DNA from 4 places in the Caldalkalibacillus horti genome. Region 1 is predicted to be linked to each of the others. Evidence: riboswitches for the same ligand, from Rfam matches in the RefSeq annotation. Region 1 holds a riboswitch; each other region holds the start of a gene.
What was found. Region 1 has a riboswitch for S-adenosylmethionine ahead of J2S11_RS01705 (methionine ABC transporter ATP-binding protein). Riboswitches for the same ligand answer to the same signal wherever they lie in the genome.
Positions count from the first base shown of each region.

Region 2: linked by a shared signal. The riboswitch ahead of mtnK (S-methyl-5-thioribose kinase) and the one ahead of J2S11_RS01705 (methionine ABC transporter ATP-binding protein) in region 1 are both predicted to bind S-adenosylmethionine.
Region 3: linked by a shared signal. The riboswitch ahead of J2S11_RS12805 (methionine biosynthesis PLP-dependent protein) and the one ahead of J2S11_RS01705 (methionine ABC transporter ATP-binding protein) in region 1 are both predicted to bind S-adenosylmethionine.
Region 4: linked by a shared signal. The riboswitch ahead of metK (methionine adenosyltransferase) and the one ahead of J2S11_RS01705 (methionine ABC transporter ATP-binding protein) in region 1 are both predicted to bind S-adenosylmethionine.

Region 1 is NZ_JAUSTY010000001.1:365,140-369,339, forward strand. Features, by position in the region: gene J2S11_RS01695 (MetQ/NlpA family ABC transporter substrate-binding protein) at 1-232, opposite strand, end outside; gene J2S11_RS01700 (methionine ABC transporter permease) at 375-1,052, opposite strand; gene J2S11_RS01705 (methionine ABC transporter ATP-binding protein) at 1,049-2,065, opposite strand; SAM riboswitch class I at 2,387-2,499, opposite strand; gene J2S11_RS01710 (anti-sigma factor domain-containing protein) at 2,559-4,169, opposite strand; gene sigI (RNA polymerase sigma-I factor) at 4,166-4,200, opposite strand, start outside.
Region 2 is NZ_JAUSTY010000009.1:137,623-141,822, reverse strand. Features, by position in the region: gene J2S11_RS12215 (2,3-diketo-5-methylthiopentyl-1-phosphate enolase) at 1-284, opposite strand, end outside; gene J2S11_RS12210 (pyridoxal phosphate-dependent aminotransferase) at 410-1,600, opposite strand; SAM riboswitch class I at 1,751-1,933, shown strand; gene mtnK (S-methyl-5-thioribose kinase) at 2,049-3,302, shown strand; gene mtnA (S-methyl-5-thioribose-1-phosphate isomerase) at 3,268-4,200, shown strand, end outside.
Region 3 is NZ_JAUSTY010000010.1:75,155-79,354, forward strand. Features, by position in the region: gene J2S11_RS12790 (alpha-ketoacid dehydrogenase subunit beta) at 1-192, shown strand, start outside; gene J2S11_RS12795 (dihydrolipoamide acetyltransferase family protein) at 247-1,554, shown strand; gene J2S11_RS12800 (hypothetical protein) at 1,723-1,848, shown strand; SAM riboswitch class I at 2,006-2,107, shown strand; gene J2S11_RS12805 (methionine biosynthesis PLP-dependent protein) at 2,372-3,526, shown strand; gene metC (cystathionine beta-lyase) at 3,519-4,200, shown strand, end outside.
Region 4 is NZ_JAUSTY010000008.1:83,782-87,981, forward strand. Features, by position in the region: gene J2S11_RS10995 (hypothetical protein) at 1-504, opposite strand, end outside; gene metK (methionine adenosyltransferase) at 994-2,199, opposite strand; SAM riboswitch class I at 2,363-2,606, opposite strand; gene J2S11_RS11005 (aspartyl-phosphate phosphatase Spo0E family protein) at 2,788-2,955, shown strand; gene J2S11_RS11010 (acyltransferase) at 2,998-4,152, opposite strand; gene J2S11_RS11015 (hypothetical protein) at 4,149-4,200, opposite strand, start outside.

The DNA.
Region 1 (4,200 bases):
ATAATGGAGCAACCACTTCTTCTAAAATTTCAGCATGTGGAACAGCTGTAGCTCCAACCTTAAGCACCTGAGTTTCTGTTTCATTCGTGTTCTCCTCCGTACCTTCTGACGGAGTTTCTCCTTGATTCTGCTCCTCATTTGGTGCTGATTCCTCACCTTGACCACAAGCTACTGCAACTAATGAAACAATTAGTAGTAGTGCTAATAATATAAATCCTTTTCTTTTTAACATCTGACCTACTCCTCTTTTATCTGAATTAATTATATTAGAAAAACTTGGCTTATCGCCAAGTTTTGGCAAAAGCCTTAGTTTATCTTATACTATCTACCTTTGAGCTTATAAATTCTGAAAGTATAAAAACCTCATTGCTTGCTTAGCGCTTATCTATCTGCTTGACAATAAGATCTCCTACCGATTGAATGAGCTGCACAAGAATCACAATGATTACGGTAGCTACAAGAGTTATCTCCAAATTATTACCTTGGAACCCATAACGATAAGCGATATACCCTAATCCTCCTGCACCAATGACCCCTGCCATAGCCGTATAGCCTATAAGTGCAATTCCAGTTACCGTAAGACCTGAGACAATAGCAGGCAAGGATTCAGGAAGTAAAACTTTATAAATGATCTTTAGATTGCTAGCACCCATCGCTTTAGCCGCCTCGACAACCCCTTTTGGAATTTCTCGAAGCCCTATCTCCACTAATCGTGCGTAAAAGGGAGCAGAAGAAACAACTAGAGCGGGAATCGCTGCTGATGTCCCAATTCCACTTCCTATAATAATGCGCACATAGGGCATCAGGATAATAATTAGAATAATAAAAGGGATAGATCGTAGGACATTAACCACAAATCCTGCTGATTTATAAAAAATCTGGCTTTCCCAAGGGTTCCCCTTAGCCGTCATATAAAGCAAAATTCCTAAAGGAATACCCAATAGAGCTGTAAAAAGAAGCGATACACCCGTCATATAGAGGGTTTCTACAACTCCTTCCCAAATCGTATCCCAATACACATTCGGTAAAACCTGCTCTAACCAATTCATCATCCTACTAACACTTCCACTTCTACCTGCTGCTCCTGAAGAAATTGAATCGCCCTATTGATCTCAGCCTCAGAACCTGTCAGATGTAAAAACAGCGTACCGTATGAGGAATCCTTCAATTTATTTATCTTTCCTTGAACGACATTCACATCAACATCACAGCTTCTTATTAATTTTGAAAGAATGGGCTGCCCGGAAGTCTGTACTAAGAAGTGACACTGCACAACCTTTCCTTCTGCAATATTCCATTCCGCTTGAGCCTCCAAGGCTTCACTTGATTCAGTAATCTGTTTGACAAAATCCTTTGTGATTTGCTGCTTAGGCTCTTTAAAGACCTGAAGAACCTGACCAAGCTCGACTACCCTTCCCTCCTCCATAACAGCTACACGGTCACATATCTTTTGAATGACATGCATCTCATGAGTAATTAGGATAATCGTTAGCCCTAGCTTCTGGTTAATATCCTTTAGCAATTCAAGAATGGAATCTGTTGTTTTTGGATCCAAGGCGGACGTAGCTTCATCACAAAGTAAAACAGTGGGTTGATTGGCTAGCGCTCTAGCAATCCCTACACGCTGCTTTTGACCTCCACTAAGCTGAGAAGGGTATTGCTGTTCTTTACCCTCTAGGCCAACTAAACGAATAAGCTCGTGCACACGCTCCTGCCTAACCGACTTAGGAACATTAGCAACCTCTAATGGTAATGCGATATTATCAAAAACGGTTCGTGACCAAAGGAGATTAAAATGCTGAAAGATCATCCCTATCTTCTGCCTTTTAACTCGCAGATCTCTAGACGATAAACGACTGATAGGAACTCCATCTATCCAAATTTCTCCCTCTGTCTGACGTTCAAGCTGATTAATCATTCTGATTAATGTGCTTTTCCCTGCCCCGCTGTATCCAATAACGCCAAAAATTTCACCCTTCTCAACGTTAAGGCTTACCTGATCAACAGCCTTAATCTTTTTTTGACCTGATTTAAATAGCTTTGCAACACCTTTAATTTCAATCATTTGTCTCACCTGCTTCCTGTTAAAGAGTATGTCAGATTCATTTCCCTCTCATACTCTGCACTTCGTACAAAGGAGTATGACGCATAGTTAAACTCCTAATGTGTATTATTCTAATTTTTCCAATATGTTTACTAAGGGTATAAACATCAGGAAATCCTAGCAGCTTACCAATTCTATCTTGGTAACTGCCTTATGTGTTTAATCTAAGAAAAGAAAGAATAAAATGAGCATACACCATTACCAATAGCTTCTCTTAGGTTTAAGAAAAAACAAAAAATCCCTCAGCTTCAAAAGCCGAAGGATAAGATTAACGTTCTCATCCACTCATCTTTCGAAGACATCATCTTCGCAGGATTTGGCACCTTTCCGATTCCAGTTGGATCGGCGGTTGCCGGGTTTCATAGGGCCAGTCCCTCCACCACTCTTGATAAGAGTTTTTACGTTCAATTCAATTGTGTATTGATATTACCACAGGAAAGAAAATTTGTAAATATTAAATATCCTGTTTTGCTTGTTGACGATGATCATTGTTAAAAAAATGATCCTGTATATTTTGTTTATTATCGTCTTTTATCCCTTTATCTAGCTCTTTGTTATTAATATTTTTATCAGGTACATTTCGATCAATACCATCATCTGTTATTTTGTCATCTGCGATACCTGTATCATTACCAGGTGGATCATTTGCCGTACCTCTATCCTTATTACGATCATCTCTCACTGTGCCTCTTGAATCTTCATCTTGACCTTGATCGTTGGAGTCTCTGTCATTAGCAAATTTCGTATCGCTGTCCTTTTTCTCGTCTTTATCTTCCTTCGAATCTTTATCCTTCTCTTCTTTGTCTTGATCATCCTTTTTACCGTTTGTCTGTAGATTCTTAGAATCTTTATCAGGACGATCTGTTGCTGTCTCTTTTTCCTCATCCTCGCCTTTGTCAATGTCATCAGGCTTATTGGTAGCTAATTCCTTACTACCTTTGTCATTGTCTTTGTCTTTTCCTTTATCCTTGTCATTATCCTGATTGCCTTGATTAGGACTCGGATTGCTAGGCGCAGGTGGCACAACTGTTGGTGGTTCAACGACCGGTGGCTTTTCCGGTTCAGTAGCATCAACGATGGCTTCCTCTAGTTCTTCCTCTTCCTCTAGAGCCCATTCCACTTCTTCCTCGGACTCTTCTGGCAGAGTTGGCTCTTCTGGCAGATTCCTTCTATATATGTTCTCAAAGAAGCTATTTCCAATAGCCAGTTCGAGACCACCTACTCTCTGAGCAATCTGAGAAATAGCCATCTCCTTGAGTTCACCGATCTCAAGCTCAAGTCCTTGCTCTAGTGCAGCTAAGTATATAACATATCTTGCAGGTGAGATACCATGTTTTAAAGCTTCTTCACGATCGTCGTAGGTGGTAACCATACGATGAATGGATATAGATGGGTCTTCATCCTGCTCTATGATAGTCCCGCCTCTGTTCGAAACGGTTAAGGGTACCTGATTCTCTTCCTGACTTCCTGTTTCATGCTCATGAAAAGCCTGGTCTAGCACCTTATCCTCTAGCCCATCATAAATTTTATCTAGCCCCATATCAAACTGCTTCTGAGTCGATTCACTTAGGAAAGTAGTGGATAATAAAATATCATGATTCCCATTTAAATAACCTAGATTTTTAGCCGCCTTGATAATATCAAATGCTACGTAATCGAGGTGCTTTCCTAGTTCATCATCAAGATAATCTATTAATTTTAACCCTTCCTGATTCCAACCAGTAATGCTCAAAACATTAAAATCACGATCAATACTAATTTCAACACTAGGGTTGATATCCAAGCTTACAAAAGCAATGGCTTCGTCTTCTTGGAATAATGCACCAAAAGCAAAAACAGAGACAAAAACAAAAAGAAATGAGGCCGCTACAATCAAGGGGGCCCTAAAGCTTTTTCTGCTTTTACGTGGTTTTACTTTTTCAACGATATGAACATGGGGTATGGGTACTTCATCACCAACCCGACATCCTTGCTGATTTTGAATATTAACCGCTCTAAATTCGCCTTCATTCGTGAGGACAATAGCTTGTTCATTGTCTATTTCAAGAATGACCCCTTTACTCACTGCTGTCCCTCCCTTCTGTCAAGTTCTTCCT
Region 2 (4,200 bases), on a different contig from region 1:
AGCTTACCGAACACAGTAACTAAAAGAGCGGGAATATCATGGCTGAAATTAAGGGTTGGATATCCGATGCGAATGACAGCTGATCTTTCCTGTGCTGATCCGTCCTTTACCTCCTCCACAGAAATTACACGCCCTAAATGCTTTTTCATCTGCTCCTTTTGTGCCTGTGGTAGGTCAGTCCAAGAGCCTACCGTCAAACCAATCGCTATTTTCTCTGCTTTTTTCTCAAAATCTCCCTTGGCATCGAAGACTAGATACGTAGCAACCACTAGCTCTGTACTCATCAATTCCCCTCCCACATTAACAAAAAACCGTAAATTAAATTCACGTTTCTAGATAAAATCCATAGGTGATTTACTCTATGACAATGTAAAAAGAATTCATAGCCTCACATCAAAGAAATTAATTCTCATGTTACATGAAAGATTCCTAATTGTTCAACCCTTTTTATCGCTTCTCTTGCTCGATCCTCATCGGTCAATAGGCCTACCCGAACAAAGGCATCACCCTGCTGACCAAAGCCAATTCCCGGTGCAACTACAATATGAGCCTCCTCCAAAAGCAGATCGGCAAAGCTGGCTGACGTAAATCCAGTAGGAACAGGTAACCAAGCGAAAAAGGAGCCCTCTGAAGGAGTTGCCTTCCAGCCCATCTGATCTAGTTGTGCAAAAAAGGAATTGCGCCTGTTTTCGTACGTTTGGACCAGCTGTTCTACACAGCCCTGAGAGTCTAACAGGGCCGTTGCAGCAGCTGCCTGAATTCCTCCAAACAAACTGACAAATTGATGATCCTGTAGCAGATTAATTAAACGGATCATCTCTTTATTTCCTAGGGCAAAGCCCACACGCCAACCGGCCATATTGTAGGTTTTAGATAATGTGTAAATTTCTATACCCACTTCTTTCGCTCCAGGAGTCTGCAAAAAGCTAATGGGCTTCTTCCCATCAAAGCCAATCGCTCCATAAGCAAAGTCATGCACAACAGCAATCGAATGATCATAGGCTAGGTCCACCGTTTCACGGAAAAAATCTGCTGTCGCTACGGATGCCGTTGGATTATTCGGATAATTCAAGAACATAAGCTTAGCTTCATCCAGAGCCTCCTGCCCGATTTCCTTATAATCTGGTAAAAACTGATTTTCAGGTCGAAGTGGCATGTAAGACATCTTGGCCTCAGCTAGTGCTATTCCCGACCAATAATCCGGATAGCCTGGATCTGGAACCAGACACGAATCTCCTGGATTTAATAAACACTGACTAACCTCAATTAATCCAGATTTCCCACCAAATAATATGGCTACCTCCGTTTCAGGATCAATATCGACCTGATATTCTCTACGGTAAAATTCAGCAATAGCCTCCTTCAAAAATGGATAGCCTTGAAAGGGGGAATACTTGTGGTATAGCGGATTTTCTGCTGCTTCCTGTAACGCATTTACTATATGTGAAGGGGTTGGCAGATCCGGATTACCCTGCCCTAAATTAATCACATCACACCCTTGATTGACTTTGTTCTGCACCTTTGCTACTAGGCTAGCAAAGAATTGTGTAGGCAAAGCATCCATACGCTTTGCTGGTTGAATTTGAAAGCTCTTCCTCATTTGCTCACCTCTTTACTTTTCAACTATAGTCATTTTGAGAGAAATGTAAAGCAGAAAATGAAAAAGGAATAATTTTTAAAAAATTCATTGACAGATAACCTAGTCTCCATGTATGATGTTTTACAAAATACAAGTAAATAAATATTGCTATTCTTATCCAGAGAAGGCTGAGGGACTGGCCCGATGACGCCCGGCAACCGACCGTATACCACAACTACCGTGGTGCCACTTGTTGTAGAAAAGAATTGATTTACAAACAAGAGGTTCGTGAATACACACGAATATGGCACGGTGCTACATCCTGCAGGATTATTTAATCCTGAGAGATAAGAGTGCGGAACAGCTCATTAGCGCTTACGCCTCTTCCTCAGGAAGAGGCTTTTTATATGCTCAAATGTTTATATCGCTATTCGTTTTTTGGAAATTTTTCGTTTAGGGGGCTAAAAATATGGCTTATCGTGCATTATCAGAAGAAGAAGCAAAGGAATACGCTCTTGGTATCCCAGGGCTGTTTGAACAAGGAGCACAGCTAACCTCAAGAGAAATTGGAGACGGGAATCTTAATCTTGTTTTTCATCTACAGGATAAAAAGTCAGATCGTTCCGTTATTTTTAAGCAGGCACTACCCTATGCTCGTGTGGTAGGAGAATCCTGGCCGCTTTCCTTAGACAGAGCAAGGATTGAATCCGAAGCACTTCAGCTTCAGCATGAAATTTTACCTGGACTAGTACCAAAGGTATATCATTTCGATAAGGAGCTATCTTTAACGATTATGGAGGATTTGTCCGACCATATTATCCTACGCAAGGGACTCATTGAAGCGAAAACGTATCCGGAATTTGCTAAGCATATCGGACACTTTATCGCCCATACAACATTTTATCAGTCTGACTTTTTCTTAGCGCCAGAAGTAAAAAAGCAAAAGCTAGCCGAGTTTATCAATCCTGACCTGTGTAAAATAACAGAGGATCTTGTGTTCACAGACCCCTACTATAATGCTGAAAAAAATTCCTTTAATCCACTGATTGAGGAACAGGTTAAGGAGCTTTGGGTGAATCAAGAGCTAAAAGGTCAAGTAGCCCAATTAAAATACAAATTTCTAACCGCTACAGAAGCGTTAATTCATGGAGATTTACACACAGGAAGTATTTTTGTGACATCGGCAAGCACTAAAGTCATTGATCCTGAATTTGCTTATTTCGGACCAATAGGATTTGATATCGGCGCTGTCTTTGCTAACTTCGTCCTGAATTTTGCAGCTCAAGAGGTGCGTATTAAAAATGTGGAGCAACGAAATGTCTATCAGCAGTATCTGCTTGAATCTATTCATCAAATTTGGGACGTTTTCGAGCAGCAATTTACCCTGCTTAGCCTATCACAGGCTACTGATCCATCCCTTAGAAACGAGGCATTTGTTCAGCAATTTATTCAACAAGTTAAAGAGGATGCCTTAGGCTTTGCAGGATGTAAGGTTATCCGTAGAGTTGTCGGCTTAGCCCACGTAGCTGACTTAGATACTATAGTGGATGACACGGAAAGAGCTTACGCTGAGAAGCTTTCCTTATACGTAGGACAACAGCTCATTCTTCATCGCCAGAAGTGGGCTAAGGAACAATCGATTTCTGCACCTATACGATCATCATTTCAGCAATGGGAGGAAAAGCAGCATGACACAGCCACTCGCTTCGGTTCAGTGGGATAAAGAGCTAGACCAGCTTATCTTAATTGACCAAACAAGGCTACCAAGACATATTGAGTATCTGTTCATTCGTACCATTGAAGAGTCTTGGGAAGCTATTAAATCCTTACAGGTAAGAGGTGCTCCAGCCATTGGAATGACAGCAGCGTATGGCTTATATCTAGGTATCCGGCACGCACAAAACGCCAGTCGGAGGGAACTAGAACAGCTTATCACTGAGCAGGCAAGCTATTTAGCTAGCTCAAGACCCACCGCTATCAACCTAGTATGGGCACTTGAGCGAATCAAAACGAAAGCCTTTAACCACCCTGAGATTAGTCCTCCAGAACTAATCCAGCTAGTGTTAGAGGAAGCACGTCTTATTCAACAAGAGGATGAAAATGTTTGTCGATCCATCGGTGAACATGCCTTAACCCTCTTTGAGGATGGCATAGGGGTACTTACTCATTGTAATGCTGGTAGCTTAGCCACAGCAAGATATGGAACAGCAACGGCTCCCTTTTATTTAGCTCAGGAAAAGGGCTGGAATATCAAAGTTTATGCTGATGAGACACGCCCCGTTCTGCAAGGATCACGCTTGACTGCTTTTGAACTTCAGCAGGCGGGAATTGACGTTACATTGATATGCGATAATATGGCTGCTAGTGTCATGCAAAAGGGCTGGATTCAAGCCGTAATTGTAGGGACAGATCGTGTAGCAGCCAATGGTGATGTAGCAAATAAAATAGGAACATATGGGTTAGCTGTATTGGCTAAGGCCCACAATATTCCTTTTTATGTTGCTGCACCTCTTTCATCCATTGATCTAAATACAGAGCAAGGAGCAGACATTCCGATTGAGGAGCGTGAAGGAACTGAAATTACTCACATCTCTGAAATCCCTGTTGCTCCAGCGGGCATC
Region 3 (4,200 bases), on a different contig from region 1:
GGGCACAGGACAGGTGGAGTAGGGGCAGAAATTATATCTTTGATCAATGACCAAGCTTTATTTTCGCTTAGAGCGCCGATTGAACGTGTGACTGGCTTTGATGTACATGTCCCACTATTTGCTTTAGAGGATGATTATGTTCCTTCTGTTGAACGAATTAAAAAGGGCATCGCTAAGGTGATGACGTTTTAAACGAGAGAAAGAGTGAAGCGATGCTAATCAAAAGGAGGGATATACTTGTTTGACATGAAGCTGCATGATATTGGAGAGGGCATGACAGAAGGAGAGGTTGTCAGAATTCTAGTACAGCCTGGGGACAGGATTCAAGCTGATCAGCCTGTGCTAGAAGTGCAAACGGATAAGGTGTGTGCAGAGCTACCTGCTCCTGTTGGGGGTAAGGTAGTCGAAATCCTAGTACAAGTCGGAGATGTCATGCGTGTAGGAAGTACCTTAATTAAGATTGAGGAGCACAGTCAAGAACAAGCCGAAGAACGAGCCAAAGTGCAGGCAGAAGTTCAAGATGAAGTGCAAGTCCCTTTAGAGACAACACACCTTTCAGTAAAAGAAGATAATAGCAAGCATCCTTCACAACTCAAAAATGTAAAGGCGGCCCCATATACTAGAAAAATGGCCAGAGATTACGGTATTAATATTGAAACTCTCCAAGGAACTGGTCCATATGGAAGGATTACCATTGATGATGTCGCTAGATATGCTAGTGAACATGGCAAAAGTGAAGCTTTTGGGGAAGTAGCAACAACAACTATTGCTCATCAACAGAAAAATGCAGATACCACATTCGAACCTACCATTTCATCTAGCATGCCTGAAGTTATCCCTTTTACTGGTAGGCGTAAGCAAATAGCACATAAAATGAGTCAATCCATGCTAACTATCCCGCATGTTACCCACTTTGATCGAATAGATTTCACTCAGCTTCAGGAGCTCAGAGAACAGTACCATAAGGATACGCAAGGTTCATCTACTAATCTAGCTGGAGAGTATATCAACCAAGAGCGGTTGTCAGTCATGGCTTTTATTATTAAAGCACTGGCGATGAGTCTAGACCAATTTCGTATCTTTAATGCGAAGCTTAATGAGGAAAAAGGAGAAATTAGCATAGAGTCTCATGTGAATGTTGGGATCGCCGTTCATACAGACGAAGGACTAATTGTTCCTGTCTTACACCATGCTGAAAATCTCAGTATTTTTGATATTAATGAGCAAATGAAGCAGCTTACTTACCGAGCGCAGCATAATCAACTGCAAGCCAGTGATTTGCGTGGAGGGACAATCACAATAAGCAATGTAGGGCCTATAGGTGGAATGTTTGCTACCCCTATTATTAATTATCCAGAGGTCGCCTTGTTGGCTTTTCATCAGCTTGAGGATATGCCAGTTGTCAGAAATAAAGAGATCGTCATTCGTTCAATGATGAATTTTTCCATGTCCTTTGATCATCGAGTAGCAGATGGGGTTACCGCTGTACAGTTTACGAATCAAATGAAACGGATGCTTGAGAACCCGTTATCTCTTTTTTCTAAGCTAATCTAATTTAACCTAACTTCTTTATTAACTAACTGTCTTTACGTAGCATGTAAAGGCGGTTTTATTTTGTCTTCAGGGTAAGAAAGACAATTGCTTCACACAAGAAAAAAACATAGAATTAATATAGGCTGATAACGTTTCCAAGTAAGATGCAGTAGAACGGAGAGATGATACATGAACTCAAATTTTAGACTGAAATTAACAAGTATTATGATCCTATTTGCTATTATTGTCTCTTTAACTATTGCCGCCATGGACTATCGTCGATTAAAGGAGCAGGTGCCTTTAACTCATAGCTAGGCTAAGAAAAGAAAAAATAACCTTGATAAACAAATGAACATAGTATAAGATGAGAATAATCTAAAAATTATCATATATTTGATTGTGCATCATATTGATAATCATGAGAAAGTGTTTAGAACCTGTTTATGTAGCAAAGCTATATGTGTTCTAAGCATTCTTATCCAGAGAGGTGGAGGGACTGGCCCGTAGAAGCCTCAGCAACCAGTCAATACGTTGACCAGGTGCTAATTCCAGCAAGCAGCTTAAAAGGTTGTAGTGTTGTTTAAATAATAGCAGCAACTCACCAAACCTTTTGTGCATGCTTGATAGATAAGAAGAAGCGATTTTTAATAAAAGAGGGAAAGAAAAGACAATGTAAAGAGGTTCAATCAAAGGATTCCTCTAGTTGTCACTTCCGTACACTCCTCTTTTTATCTTTAGGAATCATCGCCTTCTTCTTTGGAAGAAGGCTTTTTATATTTTGAAGCCTTCTTACAAGCAAAGCTACAAGGATTGACTAATAATTAGGAGGCTATTGAAAATGAGTAAAAAACAAGAGGAATATCGATGTAGAACCCAACTAGTCCAGCTAGGTAATGGTAAAGATCCACGCACTGGAGCCGTTAACCCCCCTATCCATTTGTCCACCGCTTATCGTCATGAAGGGATTGGGCAATCCTCAGGGTATGATTACGTCCGAACAGGTAATCCTACCAGGCAAATTGTAGAAGAAGGAATAGCCAATTTAGAAGCAGGAGACCAAGGCTTTGCCTGTAGCTCTGGTATGGCTGCCATCCACACATTATTTTCCATTTTTGAGCAAGGTGATGAGATTATTGCTTCTCTTGATCTTTACGGAGGAACGTACCGTTTATTTGAGCAAGGCTGGCGCAATTGGGGACTAACGTTTCATTACGTAGACCCTAGAGATGTGACCGAACTGGAAGGTCGGATCAATGCTAAGACAAAAGCTATTTTCATTGAAACGCCTACAAATCCGTTAATGCAAACCGTTGATATTGGAGAGGTTAGCCAGATAGCAAAGAAACATGATGTTTTACTTATAGTAGACAATACATTCTATACCCCTCTTCTTCAAAGACCAATTGAGGAAGGAGCGGATATTGTTGTCCATAGTGCAACGAAATATCTAGGGGGACATAATGATGTGTTAGCTGGTTTAATCGTAGCCAAGGGAAAGGAGCTTTGTGAAAAGCTTGCCCTTTATCATAACGGAATTGGTGCCGTCCTTTCACCCTTCGACTCCTGGCTACTCATTAAGGGAATGAAGACGCTAAGCCTTAGAATAGAAGCTCATGCGTCAAACGCCAAGAGGCTAGCCCAAGTGTTAAGTGAGCATGAGGCAGTGGAAGAGATTCTCTACCCTGGTCAGGGAGGAATGCTTTCCTTTCGATTAAGGCGTAGTGAATGGGTTGATCCTTTTTTAAGGAGTCTCAAGCTGATTACTTTTGCTGAAAGCTTAGGTGGTGTAGAAAGCTTTATTACGTATCCATTCACCCAAACTCATGCAGACATTCCAGAGGAAACAAGAATTCAGAATGGAATTTGTAAAAAGCTGTTACGCTTTTCCGTAGGTATAGAGCATGTGGAGGACTTAGTAGGAGATATTCAGCAAGCATTAGCACAGGTCTTAAGCTTGGAGCTTACGAATGAGGGGGTTAACATCCATGGCTAAGCAAACGTATGATTTTCAAACAAAACTCCTGCACAATGATCATAAAATAGAGAAGTATACTGGTGCGGTCAGTGTACCCATCTATCACGCTTCTACCTATCATCAATGGGATGTGGAGCAGCCTGGTGAATATGATTATGCTCGCTCAGGTAATCCAACTAGAGCAGCGTTAGAGCAAACGATAGCTGAGCTAGAAGGTGGTTCGAGAGGCTTTGCCTTTGCTTCAGGTATGGCCGCTATTACAACTGCTTTCTTCTTACTATCTAAAGGCGATCATGTCTTAATTTGTGATGATGTATATGGTGGAACATACAGAATGATTACTAAGGTCCTTAGTCGATTTGGGATTGAGCATAGCTTTGTAGACATGAGTAATGTAGACGAAGTCGAAGCTAGTATAAAGCCCAACACCAAGGTGTTATATATAGAAACACCATCTAACCCTTTGCTTAAAGTGACTGATTTGAAGGCGATTGTCCGACTGGCTAAGAAGTATGATTGCTTAACCTTTGTAGACAATACCTTTCTAACACCAGTCCTACAGCGTCCGTTGGAGTTAGGGGTAGATGTGGTTATCCATAGTGCTACTAAGTTTATATCTGGCCATAGTGACGTCATATCAGGACTTATTGTCGTGAAGAATGAAGAGCTTGCTGAACAAATTTATTTTCTTC
Region 4 (4,200 bases), on a different contig from region 1:
TAAGCCCATTTGCTGATGCTGCTGGGCATCCTCTAGCAGATCGGCCATCTGCTTAATATCATAGGAGAAGTAGTTAATCACCACGCTGATCTGAGTGAGAATACTTTCTGCTCGCTGAACGGTATCTTGTACACTTCTCAAACGAAATTGAAGCTCATCTCTTTTTTCACGTAGCTGGTTTTCCTTTTCCTGCAGAATGGAACGCTCAAGCTGAATGTTACTTGCGTTTTCATACGCCTTGCGAATGTCTTCTTCTTTGTAGATTCGAAAGTTTTTACTGACCTCTGAAAGCTTAAGTCGAGCAATACGCATCTGTTTATCAAGCCTGTCACTGGTTTTGATAACCTGCAGGACATCACGCTTGATCGTTTCAATTTCATAAAGCAGATCCTGCATTTCGCGCCTTGACTGCTCAGCGATTTCAAAGATTTGATTTTTACACTGTTCCATAGAGTCCAGTGTTTTTTCAATCACACCATCAATTATTGAAACGTTGGTAGACATACGTTTACCTCCCTTCGCTTTCATCCGATGAGAGCCCCCATCTTCATTCAGTGACTTTATGCCTATAACATGCTGTGTTTTTCTAGCAGCGGGACTATGGTGTGAATCCATCCATTACTCTCTTACAGTATACTTCATAAAATTACCTGCATAAATGATATTTTTGATTTATCGTGACATTTTTACTATACCTAATAACCCATACGTTGCGCAAGGTAAAAATCGTTAAATTACGAAAATATTTTTTGAATATTATATAGTTTTAGACTAATTATAGCGTACTTTTTTAAAATTGTAAGGAATTTTTGTCGAAATTCGTCATATTTTTTTACAATTCATTTCAATTCAAATTAGAAATAAAGGATGATTTATAAAAAAATCTATCTAGTTTTTCCCATCTTTTGAGATAGGAGAACTAGATAGATATTAAATGAGAAGGTGCATGTCTTCAATACTGAACATTACACCTCCTATGTTCTGCAATTTTTGTTATTTTTGAGCTAATGCTTGAAGTGCTTGCACTTTATCTGTATTTTCCCAAGGGACATTTAAGTCTGTACGGCCAAAGTGTCCGTAAGCAGCCGTTTGGCGATAGATTGGACGACGCAAATCTAGCTCCTTAATAATACCTGCAGGGCGTAGGTCGAATGTCTTACGCACGATCTCAGCAAGCTCATCATCGGAGAGCTTCCCTGTACCAAACGTATCGACAGCGATAGAAACAGGCTGTGCCACTCCAATCGCATACGCCACCTGTACTTCAACCTTATCGGCTAAATCAGCAGCTACGATGTTTTTCGCTACGTAACGAGCAGCATAAGCGGCAGAGCGGTCCACTTTCGTTGGATCCTTACCGGAAAATGCTCCGCCTCCATGACGAGCATATCCACCGTACGTGTCTACAATAATTTTACGGCCAGTTAGACCTGCATCTCCTTGAGGTCCACCAATAACAAAGCGGCCAGTAGGGTTAATAAAATATTTCGTATTCCCGTCCAACCACTCTGCTGGAACGGTAGGAATGATTACTTTTTCCATTAAGTCCTTTTTGATTTGCTCTTGGCTAGCCTCTGGATGATGCTGTGTAGAAATAACGATCGTATCTATACGTACAGGCTGATTTTGATCATCATATTCAACCGTTACTTGAGTTTTTGCATCTGGACGAAGATAATCAATCGTTTCATCCTTTCTCACTTCACTAAGACGGCGAGCTAGCTTATGAGAAAGAGAAATAGGTAATGGCATAAGCTCAGGTGTTTCTTTACAAGCAAAGCCAAACATAAGTCCCTGATCTCCAGCACCGATAGCTTCGATTTCTTTATCTGTCATACTACCTTCACGTGCTTCAAGAGCTTGATTCACCCCTTGAGCAATATCTGGAGACTGCTCATTGATCGCAGTAAGTACAGAGCAGGTTTCAGCATCAAAGCCATACTTCGCTCTTGTATATCCAATTTCTTTAATCGTTTGACGAACCAGCTTTGGAATATCTACATAACATTCTGTTGTAATCTCACCTGCAACTAGAACCAATCCTGTACTCACAGAGACCTCACACGCTACACGAGCGTTTGGATCTTTTTCAAGAATAGCGTCTAAAATCACATCCGAGATCTGATCACACATTTTATCTGGATGTCCCTCTGTTACAGATTCTGAAGTAAATAAACGATGGCCTTTCTTTAAGGTCATTTCTTGCATTCCTCCCTTTCACTAACCAGTTGTATTTATCTGAAGCTAAGCTTAACCGATACTCATTTCTCATCTGTAAAGACTGCAGCTTTTTCAAGGAAATGAAAAAACACCTTTCCTTGAGGAAAAGGCGTAGCCTGTGTGGTTACAAACGTCCTTTTACCTCTTATCTTTCAGAAAATGCACGTTGCTTCAAAAATGTGCATTCCTGCAGGTTAGCACCTTTCTTCTTTCGTATCGTTGTTTGGAAAGCAAATTAGATTTCATCTGGCAGCTAAGTGATACTGATTCGCCTTAAAAATTTGCTTTGCCTCTAAAAGCATGAAATTCGCTTTTTTAACGTATACTGGTAGAGAAGGTTGCCGAGTGTCATTGGGCCTGTCCCTCACACTAACTCAGGATAAGAGTATCCGTGTCACGACATATCCTATCTTATTTTAGGTTAGCTGTCAACGTATTATTCTTGAGGACTGACAACAGAGGAATTTTAGGTAAAGAGGATATTTTTTCTAAAATGTTTAGCCAATTTGGTTTGAACCTGATGAAAAGTATAGTACAATAACGGTACGACTGAATGGGGGGATACTTTTGGTTCATAAACTAGACAGCTTGTATGCAGAAGTTGAGATTAAGAGATATGTCCTCCATGAGAAGGTGAAGGTCTATCAGGACTTTTCTCATCCAGATATCGTAGAAATTAGCCAAGAGCTTGATATTTTGTTAAATGAAATCAATGAACTTGAACGTCAAAAATAAAGCGTTCCTAACTACTTAATCGTTAGGAACGCTTTTTGTCTATTAATTTTTTGGAGCCTCCGGGGTCTGGTTCGCTACCGTCTTCTTTTTACCCTTCGCCTGTCCAAAGATAATCCAAGAAAGAGGAGTCAGTTGAACGAGATAGACGATGAGCCAGGAAACAAATAATGCAGCCGACCAGGCACCCAAGATTTGTAGATGAAACACAATCGGTATTTCAGACGCTTCTACATATTTTCTCCAGAAGTATAAGACCATCGGATGGATCAGATAGATTCCAAAGGAAACTAGGCCTAGCTTAGCCAATACACTTCTCCATAGTCTTGGAGCTTTATGAATAAACCACAAAGCGACGTAATAGAGCATCAGGACCGAAATCAGTGTGTACATATTCCAGCCAAACTCATACCATCGTGAATTAAACCAATCTCCGTACTTATACGCCGGATAGTGGATATAAGCATGAAACGCTCCGCTAGCTAGCCAAGCAAGGGTCACAATAGGAACCATTAGCTTAGCCTTCTTCTTTAACCACGCTGTCACCGATTCATAGTAAACCCCAACAAAAGCACCGAGCGTATAATAACTCAGATAGGATAACGCTATACTGCCTTTGTATGTCACTTTAACCTCAGCTAGGTTGTTATAGAAGAAGAAGCCCCATTGCCCTAAAAAGCCGATTAAGAAAATCCACTTAACCAAGCCTTTTTGCTTTTGTAGCAGCAGTAATAGTAATGGGAATATAATATAAAATTGAATGCTAATAATAACAAAGTACAAATGAGCGTGTGCTTTCCCCCATAATAGATCATGCCCCAAAAAGCGAGACCAATCGAAGTTCTGCACCCCGTCCATGTTTTCAAAACCACCTGTTAAACGAAGCATGTAAAACGCAACCGACCACAGCAAATAAGGGACAATAATAAAGCTCAGCCGCTGTGAATAGAAATGCTGCAGGCGCTCTCTGTTGAGCGTCCGATGATAATACGTATAAAAGAGAACAAGGCTGCTTAGAAAAATAAACGTAGGCGTTCCCAGCTTCCCAAACTTATTTAGGATGAGGTAGAGGGGGTACGCTCTAGAATGCTCCGCCAATTCTACCATCGGAAAGGACGTTGCATGAACGAAAAGAACACCTAATATCGCTAAGCCACGAACCAGATCAATCTCTTCAATATACTTGCGCTTCAAGCTCATTTCTTAATCTCGTAGCTTCCTCGTACCAGTATGCTGCTTGGACCTTTG